DNA from 2 places in the Mycobacterium sp. NGS62 genome. Region 2 is predicted to be linked to the other one. Evidence: riboswitches for the same ligand, from Rfam matches in the RefSeq annotation. Region 2 holds a riboswitch; the other holds the start of a gene.
The links. A riboswitch is a leader RNA that binds a small molecule or an ion and turns the genes downstream of it on or off. The one in region 2 is predicted to bind S-adenosylmethionine.

Region 1: another riboswitch for S-adenosylmethionine. It lies ahead of AC5Y49_RS14355 (bifunctional o-acetylhomoserine/o-acetylserine sulfhydrylase); the one in region 2 lies ahead of AC5Y49_RS15930 (hypothetical protein).

The regions. Positions count from the first base shown of each region.
Region 1 covers NZ_JCALCK010000005.1:7,787-14,187, reverse strand. The annotation lists gene AC5Y49_RS14370 (FAD-dependent oxidoreductase) at 1-590, shown strand, start outside; gene AC5Y49_RS14365 (class I SAM-dependent methyltransferase) at 659-1,390, opposite strand; gene metX (homoserine O-acetyltransferase MetX) at 1,387-2,526, opposite strand; gene AC5Y49_RS14355 (bifunctional o-acetylhomoserine/o-acetylserine sulfhydrylase) at 2,537-3,895, opposite strand; SAM riboswitch class IV at 4,071-4,191, opposite strand; gene AC5Y49_RS14350 (NADP-dependent isocitrate dehydrogenase) at 4,380-6,401, shown strand, end outside.
Region 2 covers NZ_JCALCK010000005.1:318,749-325,149, reverse strand. The annotation lists gene AC5Y49_RS15945 (hypothetical protein) at 1-752, shown strand, start outside; gene AC5Y49_RS15940 (ADP-ribosylglycohydrolase family protein) at 782-2,254, shown strand; gene tpx (thiol peroxidase) at 2,294-2,797, opposite strand; SAM riboswitch class IV at 2,986-3,097, shown strand; gene AC5Y49_RS15930 (hypothetical protein) at 3,296-3,886, shown strand; gene AC5Y49_RS15925 (hypothetical protein) at 4,603-5,370, shown strand; gene AC5Y49_RS15920 (metallophosphoesterase) at 5,670-6,401, shown strand, end outside.

The DNA of each region.
Region 1 (6,401 bases), 310 kb from region 2:
CCGACGCGATGGGTACGCACTGCCGCATCCTGGCGACCTGCCCGGCCGGGTCGGGCAGCAGTGTGGCCGCCGCGATCACGTCAGCTGTCGGAGTGCAACCGACCGGTACCGAGCACCACACGTTCAACTATCTGGACCTGGTGCGCTATCTGGCCGTCGGGAACCTCAACCCGTCGCCGCTCGGCTATGTCGGCGGATCCGACGTCTTTCCCACCATCAACGCGGGGGCCGCTCAGGGGATCGCCGCGGCGGTCGACGCCTTTCCGCGCGGCGCCGGCCGCATGTTGGCGATCATGCACGCGCTCGACGGTGCACTCGCCAGTGTGGCACCGGGAGCCACCGCTTTTCCGTGGCGTCGGCAGTCCGCGCTGGTGCAGTGGTACGTCGAAACCGGTGACCCAGCAGCGGCGACCAGGTGGCTGGGCACGGCACATCAAGCGGTGCAACCGTATTCGGTCGGCGGCTACGTGAACTACATCGAAGTGAACCAGCCGCCGTCGCGCTATTTCGGCCCGAACCAGTCCCAGCTGAGCGCCGTACGGCAGAAATACGACCCCCGACGGATCATGTTCTCCGGGTTGAACTTCTAGGCGCCGAGTGGCCACCTAATGCACGCAGATCGCGAAAATCGGTGTAATAACTGGCCACTCGGCCAGGTTCAGGACAGCGTGGCGCGTACGCAGACCGTCACGTACGGCAGCGCCAGGCCCCCTGCGCTCGCCAGCGCGGGATGAGTGGCCAGCAATTCGCGTACCTCATCGAGCGTCTTGCTACGCACTTCGGTCGGCGAGGTGATGCAGTAGCTGCGAGACGCCACCAGGTCGATAAGAGCTTGCGGCGTCAAGTAACTCGTCCACTCGACCTGATGGCGCTGCAAGTCCGTGAAGGGCCCGGGCAGCGTCACTTTGTCACGGACCGGGTCACCGTCGCGCCCGATGATGCGACCCAGCTCGCGCACCCAGCCGAGCCGCTCGTCGCGAGTGTTCCACACCAGGGCCAGCCGGCCGCCGGGCCGCAGCACCCGGGCCACTTCCGGAATTGCGCGTGCCGGGTCGAACCAATGCCACGCCTGGGCGACCAGCACCGCGTCAACACTGTTGTCCGCCAGCGGAATCTCTTCGGCGGTACCCAGTAATGCCGGGGTGTCCGGCAACGAGCTGCGCAGCACCTCCAACATCTCAGCGATCGGATCCACCGCCACCACGGCCAGGCCGCGTTCAACCAGCCGAGTGGTCAGCTTGCCGGTCCCCGCGCCAAGGTCGAGCACATCGCGGGCCTCAGCCGGCAGCAGCCAGTCGATGGCCTCCGGCGGGTAGGACGGACGGCCCCGCTCGTAGGCGGCCGCTTCGGCGCCGAACGACAGCGAGCGGGCTTGCCGGGAGCGGGTCACCGCCGGCGCACACCTTCGCGGGCGGCTATATCCAGCGTCCGTCGCACCAATTCGCCGACGGCTTCGGATTCCACCAAGAAGCCGTCGTGTCCGTAGATCGAGTCGATGATCTGTAGCTCGGTGCATCCCGGCATCAGGTCAGCCAGTTCCTCCTGCAGCCGCAGCGGAAAGAGCCGGTCGGAAGTAATGCCCCCGATCACCACCGGCACCGGACAGCCGCGCAGTGCCTCGGCGACCCCGCCGCGGTCGCGACCGACGTCGTGTCCAATCATCGCGTGGGTCAAGGCCACATAGCTTCCGGCATCGAACCGGGCGACCAACTTGCTGCTCTGATACTCCAGATAACCTTGCACGGAGTAACGACCGCCCGTCGCCGGATCTTCGCCGCTCTGAGGATCATTGGCGAAGCGGGTGTCCAACTCGAGCTCGCCCCGGAAAGCCAGGTGCGCGAATTGACGGGCGATCGCCAGTCCGACGTCGGGTGTGCGGCCGGTGCCGTGGTAGTCACCGCCCTGCCAGTTCGGGTCGGCCTCGATCGCTCTGAGCTGGCTGACCTGGGTGCCGATCTCGTCGGCAGTGCTACGCGCACCCACCGCCAATAGCAACGCGGACGCAACCTCGTCGGGGTGGCCGATAATCCATTCCAGCGCCCGTGCGCCGCCCATCGATCCGCCGACGACGGCGGCAACTTTGGTGATGCCCAGTGCGGCCAACGCCGCGATGTCTGCCTCCACCTGATCGCGAATCGTGACAAGCGGAAACCGTGAGCCCCAGGGTTTTCCGTCGGGAGCCAGTGAGCTGGGCCCGGTTGAGCCGCGGCAGCCGCCCAGCACGTTGGTGGACAGTGCGCACCAACGGTTGGTGTCGATCGGCGCACCCGGCCCGGCGATGCCGTCCCACCAGCCCGGCGTAGGCTGCCCGGGCCCGGCGGGGCCGGTGATGTGCGAATCGCCGGTGAGCGCGTGCAACACCACGACGACGTTGTCGCGTGACGGCGACAACTCTCCCCACCGCTGTACGGCGATCTGGACGTCGTCGAGCACCACGCCGCTTTCCAGCGTCAGCGAACCGACGTCAACGACGCCGAGCTCCCCTTCGGCGGGAAGCGCTTGAGTTGGCACGTCGAAGATTGTCACCCAAGCCTCCTCAGAATGCCGCCACGGCGTGCGGGTCGCCCGCGGTGGCGGCACCGAATTTGCGAGCCGCAGCAAAGCCGAGTTGCAAGTCGGCCAGGATGTCATCGATACCCTCGATGCCGACGGCCAACCGCACCAGCCCCGGGCTGACGCCGCTTGACAGCTGCTCCTCAGGACTGAGTTGGGAGTGGGTCGTCGATGCCGGATGGATCACCAGCGACCGCACATCCCCGATGTTGGCGACGTGGCTGTGCAGTTGCAGCGCATTGACAAACGCCTTCCCGGCCTCCACGCCGCCGGCCAACTCGAAGGCCAGCACTGCGCCGGTTCCTCTGGGCGCCAGCTTCTTTCCCAGCTCGTACCACGGCGAGCTCGGCAGCCCGGCGTAGTTGACCGACACCACGTCGTCATGATCGGCCAAAAACTCGGCGACCCGCTTGGCGTTGCCGACGTGACGCTCCATGCGCAGACTCAAGGTTTCCAGCCCCTGCGCGACCAAGAACGCGTTGAACGGCGAGGCCGCAGAACCATAGTCGCGCAGCAGTTGCACCCGAGCTTTGAGCGCGAACGCGGGCGGCCCCAATTCCGCGTAGACCACGCCGTGGTAACTGGGGTCGGGCGTGGTGAAGTCGGGAAAACGGCCGCCCGTCCAGTCGAACGTGCCACCGTCGACGATGACACCGGCGATCGCGGCGCCATGGCCACCCAGGTATTTGGTGGCCGAATGGACCACAATGTCAGCGCCCTGGGCGATCGGCTGGATCAGGTAGGGGGTGGCGACGGTGTTGTCGACGATCAGCGGCAGCCCGTTCTGATGGGCAATAGCGGCCACGCCCGGGGTATCCAGCACGTCGATCTGCGGATTGGAGATCGTCTCGGCGAAGAACGCCTTGGTGTTGGGCCGGATCGCCGAGCGCCAGGACTCCAGGTTGTCGGGATCGTCGATGAAGGTGACCTCGACGCCGATCTTGGCCAGCGAATAGTGGAACAGGTTGTAGGTGCCGCCGTAGAGCCGCGGACTGGAGACGATGTGGTCACCGGCGCCGGCCAGGTTCAGCAGCGCGAACGTCGACGCCGCTTGGCCGGAGGCCAGGAACAGTGCGGCCACCCCGCCCTCGAGCGCGGCGATGCGCTGCTCGACGACGTCGGCGGTCGGATTCATGATCCGGGTGTAGATGTTTCCCGGGACCTCCAGCCCGAACAGCGCCGCCGCGTGTGCGGTGTCATCGAAGGTGAAGGAGGTGGTCTGGTAGATCGGCAGGGCGCGTGCGTGGGTGGTCGGGTCCGGCCGCTGCCCGACATGGATTTGTTTGGTTTCGAATGACCAATGCGCGGTCGGATCGTTGTCGTCGTTCTCGTCAGCGCTCATCTGCATGCTTTCTGTCAATGGCTTGTGCGGGGGCGGTTGCTCGTAGGCGCCCGGGACGCCATCCGGAGAAGACGTCAACCGGCGGCCATTCGGTCAGCAACTGTGAGACACGATGGGCCGGCCCAAATAGGCGTGCATCAGGTTTCCCTGTCTACTCGGGGGGCCCGTCACGGCGGACCCGCGCTTGCCGCGTAGCCGGTTGTGGCTACTCAACCTGGTCATCACCCGGGGCACCCCACCGCGGTTGGAGGGTTGCCGGCCAGCAAGCCGGGGCTTGAACGCTGGCACTCATGACCGACCTGAAGCTTATCGCACGTCGGTGAGACGCCGCCACCTGACTCGCCGACGATGCAGACCCCGAGCAGGATAAACGCCGCAGATAACGCGTGACCCCTTTACGGCTGTCGATTACCGCGTACGCGATACTGGCAGCCACCGTGACATCGCGAGCCGCTGACAATCTTGAGACGCCGGGAGACAGACCGTGTGCGCCGAACAGCCGACCATCATCTACACGCTGACCGACGAGGCGCCGTTGTTGGCGACGTATGCCTTTTTGCCGATCGTGCGCGCGTTTGCCGAACCGGCGGGCATCAACATCGAAGCCAGCGACATCTCGGTGGCGGCACGCATCTTGGCCGAGTTCCCCGATTACCTCACCGAAGAGCAGCGCGTGCCCGACAACCTCGCCGAACTCGGCCGGCTGACGCAACTGCCCGACACCACGATCATCAAGCTGCCGAACATCAGCGCGTCGGTGCCGCAACTGGTGGCCGCGATCAAAGAGCTGCAGGGTAAGGGATTCAAGGTTCCGGATTACCCGGAGAATCCGAAAACCGACCGGGAAAGGGAGCTGAAAAAGCGTTACGCCAATGTCTTGGGCAGTGCGGTGAACCCGGTGCTGCGGGAAGGCAACTCGGATCGGCGTGCGCCCAAGGCGGTCAAGGAATTCGCGCGTAAGCACCCGCACAGCATGGGCGAGTGGTCGATGGCATCGCGCACTCATGTGGCGACCATGCGGCACGGCGACTTCTATCACGGCGAGAAGTCGATGACGCTGGACCGCGCGCGCGACGTGAAGATGGAACTGGTCACCAAAACCGGCGAGACGATCGTGCTCAAGCCGGAAGTGTCACTGGCCGAGGGCGACATCATCGACAGCATGTTCATGAGCGTGCGTGCTCTGCGCGAGTTCTACGAGGAACAGATGGAGGATGCGCGCAAGACCGGCGTGATGTTCTCTTTGCACGTCAAGGCGACGATGATGAAGGTCAGCCACCCCATCGTGTTCGGCCACGCGGTCAAAGTCTTCTACAAGGACGCGTTCGCCAAGCATCAGAAGCTGTTCGACGAGCTGGGTGTCAACGTCAACAACGGCCTGGTTGACCTCTACAACAAGATCGAGTCGCTGCCCGCGTCGCAACACGACGAGATCATTCGCGACCTGCACGCCTGCCACGAGCACCGGCCGGAGTTGGCGATGGTCGATTCGGCCAAAGGAATCTCGAACTTCCACTCGCCCAGTGACGTGATCGTGGACGCCTCGATGCCGGCGATGATTCGCGCCGGCGGCAAGATGTACGGCGCCGACGGACGGCAAAAGGACACCAAGGCGGTCAACCCCGAGTCCACGTTCGCCCGCATCTACCAGGAAATCATCAACTTCTGCAAGACCAACGGCGCTTTCGATCCAGCGACGATGGGCACCGTTCCCAACGTCGGTCTGATGGCGCAGCAGGCCGAGGAATACGGGTCGCACGACAAGACATTCGAGCTGTCCCAAGACGGCGTCGCTAACATCGTGGACCTCGCCACCGGTGAAGTGCTGCTGTCGCAGGAGGTGGAAGCCGGCGACATCTGGCGGATGCCGATCGTGCGGGACGCGCCGATCCGCGACTGGGTGAAGCTGGCCGTCACCCGCGCCCGGAACTCCGGTATGCCGGTGCTGTTTTGGCTGGACCCCTACCGGCCGCACGAAAACGAACTGATCAAGAAGGTCAGGACGTATCTGAAGGAGCACGACACCGAGGGCCTCGACATTCAGATCATGTCGCAGGTTCGTTCCATGCGATACACCTTGGAACGGCTGATCCGCGGGCTGGACACCATCGCCGCGACCGGCAACATCCTGCGCGATTACCTGACTGACCTGTTTCCGATCCTGGAGTTGGGCACCAGCGCCAAGATGCTGTCCATCGTGCCGCTGATGGCCGGCGGCGGAATGTACGAAACCGGCGCAGGCGGTTCGGCGCCCAAGCACGTCAAGCAACTGGTGGAGGAGAATCACCTGCGCTGGGACTCGCTGGGCGAGTTCCTGGCACTGGGCGCCAGCCTGGAGGATATGGGCGCCAAGATCGGCAACGAGCGCGCCGAGATTCTGGGCACGACGCTGGATGCCGCGATCGGCAAGCTGCTGGACAACAACAAGAGCCCGTCGCGCAAGACCGGTGAGCTCGACAACCGCGGCAGCCAGTTCTATCTGGCCATGTACTGGGCGCAAGAGCTG
Region 2 (6,401 bases):
TGCTCGGCGACCACGACACAGTGCAGCACCGCGACGAGTTGACCGCGTTTGCGGCGCAGCAGAATTGCATGATCGCCGACGCTTTCGGGTTCCCGGAGGGTGCGGCTTCGTCGACCGATGATCTGACCGAGGTCGACGCGGTGGTGTCGGCGCTGGGTTGCGCGATCGCCGGCCGGATCGACGTCTGGGTGCCCTTCCTGTGCCCAGACCTCGGGCGCGAGCAGCACTGGCGACGGCTGGGTCTGGTGCTGCAACGCCACGGCCTCAACCTCCGGTTCGGTCGGCAACTCGAATCGTTCCCGACCACCGGCGGGTACAGCGAAATCGACTTCGCGCTGCGACGTGAAGTTCAGGTGGTCGACGAGCTCGACCATGCAGCACTGGCGGCCGTGGGAGCCGAAAGCCTCGGGCGGGAAATCGAACTGGCGCTGGTCGCCGCAGGTGCCTCGACTCCCGCGACGCCTGCTCCGCGTCGAGCTCCGTCGGGCGCCGGCGCCGAGGCGAGTTCGGACACCGAAAGCGGTTCGGCACCAATCCTTCCGCCACCGACGACGCCGTGGTCGCAGCGCCAGCCGATGCTCAAGCGCTACGTCCGGTGGCTGGTGCACGGCTGCGGTGTCACCCAGGCGGCCACGGCGCGGGTGCTGAACTCGACGGGCCAGCGCACACCCAAAGGCCGGCCCTGGCAGCCGGCGACGGTGTCGGCGCTACTCAACGGCCGCTACGACCACGGTGCCAAGGCCTGCCGGTGATCGACCCTGCCCCTGAAGGAGGTAAGCGCATGAAACCTAATGCCGCACAATTGGACCGGGTTTGCGGAGTGCTGCTGGGAACCGCCGCCGGCGACGCGTTGGGCGCACCGTTCGAGTTCGGCGACCCGCTGGGGCCCGAGGTGAAGGTCGCGATCGATGACGAGGTCAGTCAGCGTTCGATCTGGGAAACCGGTGAATGGACCGATGACACCTCGATGGCGATCGCGATCGCCGAGGTCGCGGAAACCGGTGTGGATCTGCGGGATGAGGCCGCCCAAGACGCGATCGTGCACCGCTGGTATCAGTGGGCGAACCAGCCGGGCACCAAAGACGTCGGCATCCAAACGCGTGCGGTATTGAGTGCGGTGGGCCGGCAGGGACTCTCGGCGGCGGCCGCCCGCGAGGCGTCGGCGGCGGAGCACCAGCGGGAGGGCAGGAGCGCGGGCAACGGCTCATTGATGCGGACGGCCCCGGTGGCGTTGGCCTACCTGAACGACGAGGACGGTTTGGTGGAGGCGGCGCGCGCCATCAGCGCGTTGACTCACCATGAGCCCGACAACGGAGATGCGTGTGTGTTGTGGTGCTGCGCGATCCGCCACGCTGTGCTGACCGGTGAGTTGAACGTGCGAATTGGGTTGGATCACCTCGATGCGGCAGCGCAGGCCAGGTGGTCGGCGCTGCTCGACGCCGCCGAGCGATCACAACCGGCGGATTTCACCAAGAACGGCTGGGTGGTCGAGGCGCTGCAGGGGGCGTGGTCGGCGATCTCGACGACACCGGCGCCGCAAGAGGATCCGGCTGCCGGGGTATTCCGCGCCGATCATCTGCGGTTGGCGCTGGAAGCGGCGGTACGCGGTGGGCGGGACACCGATACTGTCGCCGCGATCGCCGGTGGGTTGCTCGGCGCGGTGTGGGGTGCCTCGGCGGTGCCCGCACAGTGGCGGCGCCGACTGCACGGGTGGCCGGGGTGGAACGCGCGCAAGCTGGTCGCTGTCGCGACCGCCATCGCGCTCGGTGGCCAACCGGACACCTTCGACTACGGCTACGCGACGATCCCGGAGCAGGGACCGCTCTTCCAACATCCGCATGATGACCAGGTGTGGGTTGCCGGGGTACGGGCGCTGAAGTCCTTGCCCGACGACGTCGGTGCGGTCGTATCACTGTGCCGGGTCGGCGATTTCGACCTGCCCGACACGGCCGAACACCTTGACGTGCGGCTCATCGATCAGGCCGGCGAAAACCCGAACCTCGACTTCGTGCTGTACGACACCGTGCGCGCGATCGAACAATTCCGCGCCGAGGGCAAGACCGTGCTGTTCCACTGCGTGCAAGCGGTCAGCCGTACGCCAACCATCGCTGCCCTCTACGGCGCGCGTCGCAAGGGCATCGCCATCGAAGACGCGCTCAACGACGTCACGTCCTTGCTCCCGGGAGCGTGGCCGAACGACGAGTTCCGACGAGCCTTGCGGCGGCTGCACCCGGAGCTGAACGCCGCTTCATAGAGGTACGGCTGTGCCGCACCGCGCGGAAGTCAACCGGCGTTACGTCGAGGAGCTCACTGCGGACAGTGCCGCGTCGTAGTTGGGCTCCTGGGCGATCTCTGGGACCAGTTCCGAGTAAACGACCTTGCCGTCGGTGCCGATGACCACAACGGCGCGCGCGAGCAGGCCGGCCATCGGCCCGTCGACCAGGGTGACGCCATAGTCGTCGCCGAAGCTGTCGCGGAACGCCGACGCTGACTTGACGTTCTCGATGCCCTCGGCGCCGCAGAACCGCGCCTGCGCGAACGGGAGGTCGTTGGAGACGCACAGCACCGAGGCACCGCTGCCGGCGGCGCGCTCGTTGAAGGTCCGCACGCTGGTCGCACAGACCGGGGTGTCGATGGACGGAAAGATGTTGAGCAGCAGGGCCTTATCGCGGAACTGGTCGCTGCTGACTGCGCCGAGGTCGGTGCCGGTCAAGGTGAAGTCGGGAGCCTGAGAGCCGACGGCCGGGAGCTCGCCAACCGTATTGATCGCATTTCCACGCAAAGTTATCTGTGCCATGAGCCATAGTCTGCCAAGCGCCGGACGCCAGCGTCGATTGGGGTGCCCGGCGAAGCTTGGAAGACGTCTGTTTCCAGCTCAAAAGGAACCACGTGGGTGGACCACAGTCGTGCTGGGCCAGTGAGAAATCCGCTGCTGCAGTCCGAATTCGGCCACGCTTGTCGGGCCGGTGTACTAAGCTGAAGTTGCTTCACGAGTTGCCGTCGCCAAGCTCCGACTGGACGGTACGCCAACCCCACGCTCGTGGGTGGCTCGGATGACGAAGCGGTCGACACCGACCGGTGCCGGCAAGAGCGCCTCCCTTCGGCCGGAGGCCCGATGTTTCGGGAGTATTGAAATGCCTTGGAATTGTCTTTCCGGGTCATACGGTCACCGACACCGCGTGCACTGGATCCACGAGGCGCCGTTCACAACGAGGGGTGCGTCGAAGTCGATGGCGAGCGTACGAGCAGCGGTGAACGACTGCGTGCCGACGCCTCAGAACCAGGCGGAAGCGAAATGACCGGGCAGAAGCTAAGCGCAACCGACAAAGCCCTGCGTGACCGGATTGTTGAGTTGTCCGTGCACATTCCATGCGGCGGTCTGCGCGGTCCCGTGTGCGGCAGGTGGCAGTCATGCAGTGACGAGGATTCGCCTGAGCGATGGGAAGGTAACGACGTTTCCCGTGAAAGGGACCTGTGCATTATCTGCTTCAGGGCCACGGCCGGCGGCAGATCGCGGTGGTCCTGGCTGGCATGCCCGGACTGCCGCCGGGTCAACGAGTCGGTCGCCAGGCTGGAGTCGGAGTATGGCGATCGCCCATTCGCCCTTGGCCGGCACAGCCTGATGAACGGGATCGGCGTCCGCGGCGGCGCGCCACCGGAGGTTCAAAAGGAGCAAACCGCTCAACTGCTGGAATTCGTCAAAGGCGATGGGCGTCTGCGAGAGTGGCGCGAGCGCGAATACCCGCGGCTGGCGAGCCGGTTCGACCCGCTCGCCGACGTCCCGCTGCGGGTTTGGCAGGCCGAATGGCCGCCGAGCCTCGAGGCATCCGTGGATGCTTTCGCGCGCCTGCTCGGACATGCACCGGACCCGCCGCCATGGACCTGACTTGTGGCAAGCCATTGCCATGGTCTTTCGGAGTCATGAATAGTCACCGGCACATTGTGCGATCGTGCCACAAGGATTATCGAAGACACTTCTGAAATCGATACACCACAGGGTAATTCATGAGTCCGGATAGAAACGTTATCGTCCCTTTGCGGCGTGCCCCGGCCTATGCCGCGAATACGTGGGGTCCGTATTACGACACGCTGCATCCTCCCCGCTGGGTGCATTTCATCGTCGACTGGAAAGTCGCGCCGAAGTGGATCGACGATGCCGTGAGACTGTGGCAGCAGCGCCAAGAACGCCGTCGTGCGTATGAAGCGGCTCATGGCAGCGACCCGGTGATGTGGCCGACTCAGCATCCCGGTGTTGTCCTGCGCGGGATCCCGGCCTGTCTTGGATGCCACTGGCTGGGTGAGTCAGGCTATTACCGCCACGACCACGCGTTCCTATATCCGGCCGACCTTGCGCGCCGCCATGAGGCCTCCAACGGGGCATTCCGTGGTGGCGGAGCTGACCGTTTGATGCCTACTGCTCGGCCGACCCCTAGCCCGCCACCGGTCACGACTCCTCCGATTCCACGTCGCGTTCCGCCGTTACCGCTGCGCATCGCCGACAGGTATGCGACCGGCAGAAGGCGATCTTGGAAATGAACGCACCGAGTATGCACCGACCTTTGCCATCCGCGATTAAGACGCATTCCCGATAGGAGGCAGCGCATGAATACCGACGACACCACGACAGCATTGGGTTCTGCCGAATGGGGTTTCACCACACTCGCGTACGTATGGGACGCTAGGACGCGAGCGATCATTGCCGGCGCCGATAGGCTTGAGGCGCTTTCCGAAGATGAGCGGGTGCGCTCCCTAACCGCGCTGAGCCAACGGGTGAGTGCCCTCGCTCGCGGTCTCGACGACGGTTGGTTCGTAGGCACGGCCTTTTTCATGGTCGAGGACTTGTATAAGTCCTACTTTCGCCAGTTTCGATGGTCACCCGGCGTCCACGACTACGTTGCCGCTACCGCAGGTGCATTCATGCAGGAACTGACTCGACGCGGATTTGTGCTCCACTACGTCATCGATAACACGCAGTCTGAGGCCAGCCTGGCCGAGGTGTCCGCCTGGCTGCCACTTGTTTTCAAGGTGGCGGGTCTAGTGGTGACGGGCCCACAACTGATGGCGCTGGACCTCATGGAGCGGGTAGACCATCGAAGCCGAGACGTCGACGCGATTCCGCTTTACCGCACAGAGGGCCACTATCTCGCAGATCGGCTGATCGAACGTTGCCATCAGGAACGCCGGTCCTCGGTCTATCTGAACCTGGACCTCGACGACGACGCCCCGGCACTTTCTATGGATGTGGCGCTGTCACAGCGCAATACGCGCGGGACGATTCTTGTCTTCCGCGACCAGGCCCCCATCATCGGCTCGGTTGCACAGATCGTTGCGCCGCCGGGAGTGACCCTTCCGCTAGGGGACCCTTCATGATTTGCGATGGGATACGCGCCCACCAAAGGCAAAATGATGAGCGATGAGCGCGGCCGGATTGTAGGGCCTCCGCCGCCACCGCCTCGCGATTACATTCCGGGCGAGGAGCGCAAGTGGCTCATCATGATGGGTAAGGGGCAATTCTTACAGACGAAGAGAGGTCAGCTTGGCCAGGACAAGGGCAGGCCACAACGATGCGTTGGGCTCGGAGAGAGTGACGTCGCCAAACGCCAGAAAGCGCAGCGATGAGCGCTGATCGTGGCTGGCTCGGCAGCCCACAACCCAGCAAGGAGGTACGCGTGGCCGATTCCGCGTGTGAGGGCTATGACATCATCGGCGACGTCCACGGATGCGCTACCCAGCTCGAAGAGTTACTCATCGAACTCGGCTACCAACCAGCCGACGGGACCGGCGAATATCGCCACCCTCGTCGCCAAGCCATCTTTGTGGGTGATGTCATCGACCGAGGAGACGAACAACTGCGTGTGCTGCAGCTCGTCAAACGCATGGTCGACGCGGGGAGCGCGCGAATTGTCATGGGCAACCATGAATTCAACGCCATCGCCTATCACACCGAGTGGCCGCATGGCAGCGGAAAGTTCCTCCGCGCACACGATGACCCGGAGAACCGGTGGTCAGAGAAGAACACCAAGCAGCACCAGGCTTTCCTCGACCAAGTTGTCGGCGCTGAACGGGGTAGCTACCTCGAGTGGTTTAAGACGATGCCGCTGTGGCTGGATCTCGGCGGCCTGCGCGTCGTGCACGCATGTTGGCATGACGACTCAATTGGGCTCGTAGAGCAGCGATGCGGTTCACATGCTCCATTCACCGAGGTGGCATACTTCGTGGCGGCCAGCATCCCGGAGGACCCGCTGTACCGTGCGGTCGAGACGCTGCTCAAGGGTCCGGAAATCAGTCTGGTCGACCATGGCCAACCCGAGTACTACGACAAGGATGGCTTCCCGCGCGGCAACGCGCGAGTGCGGTGGTGGAATAACAGCGCCCGTACGCTGCGCGACATCGCTGAAATG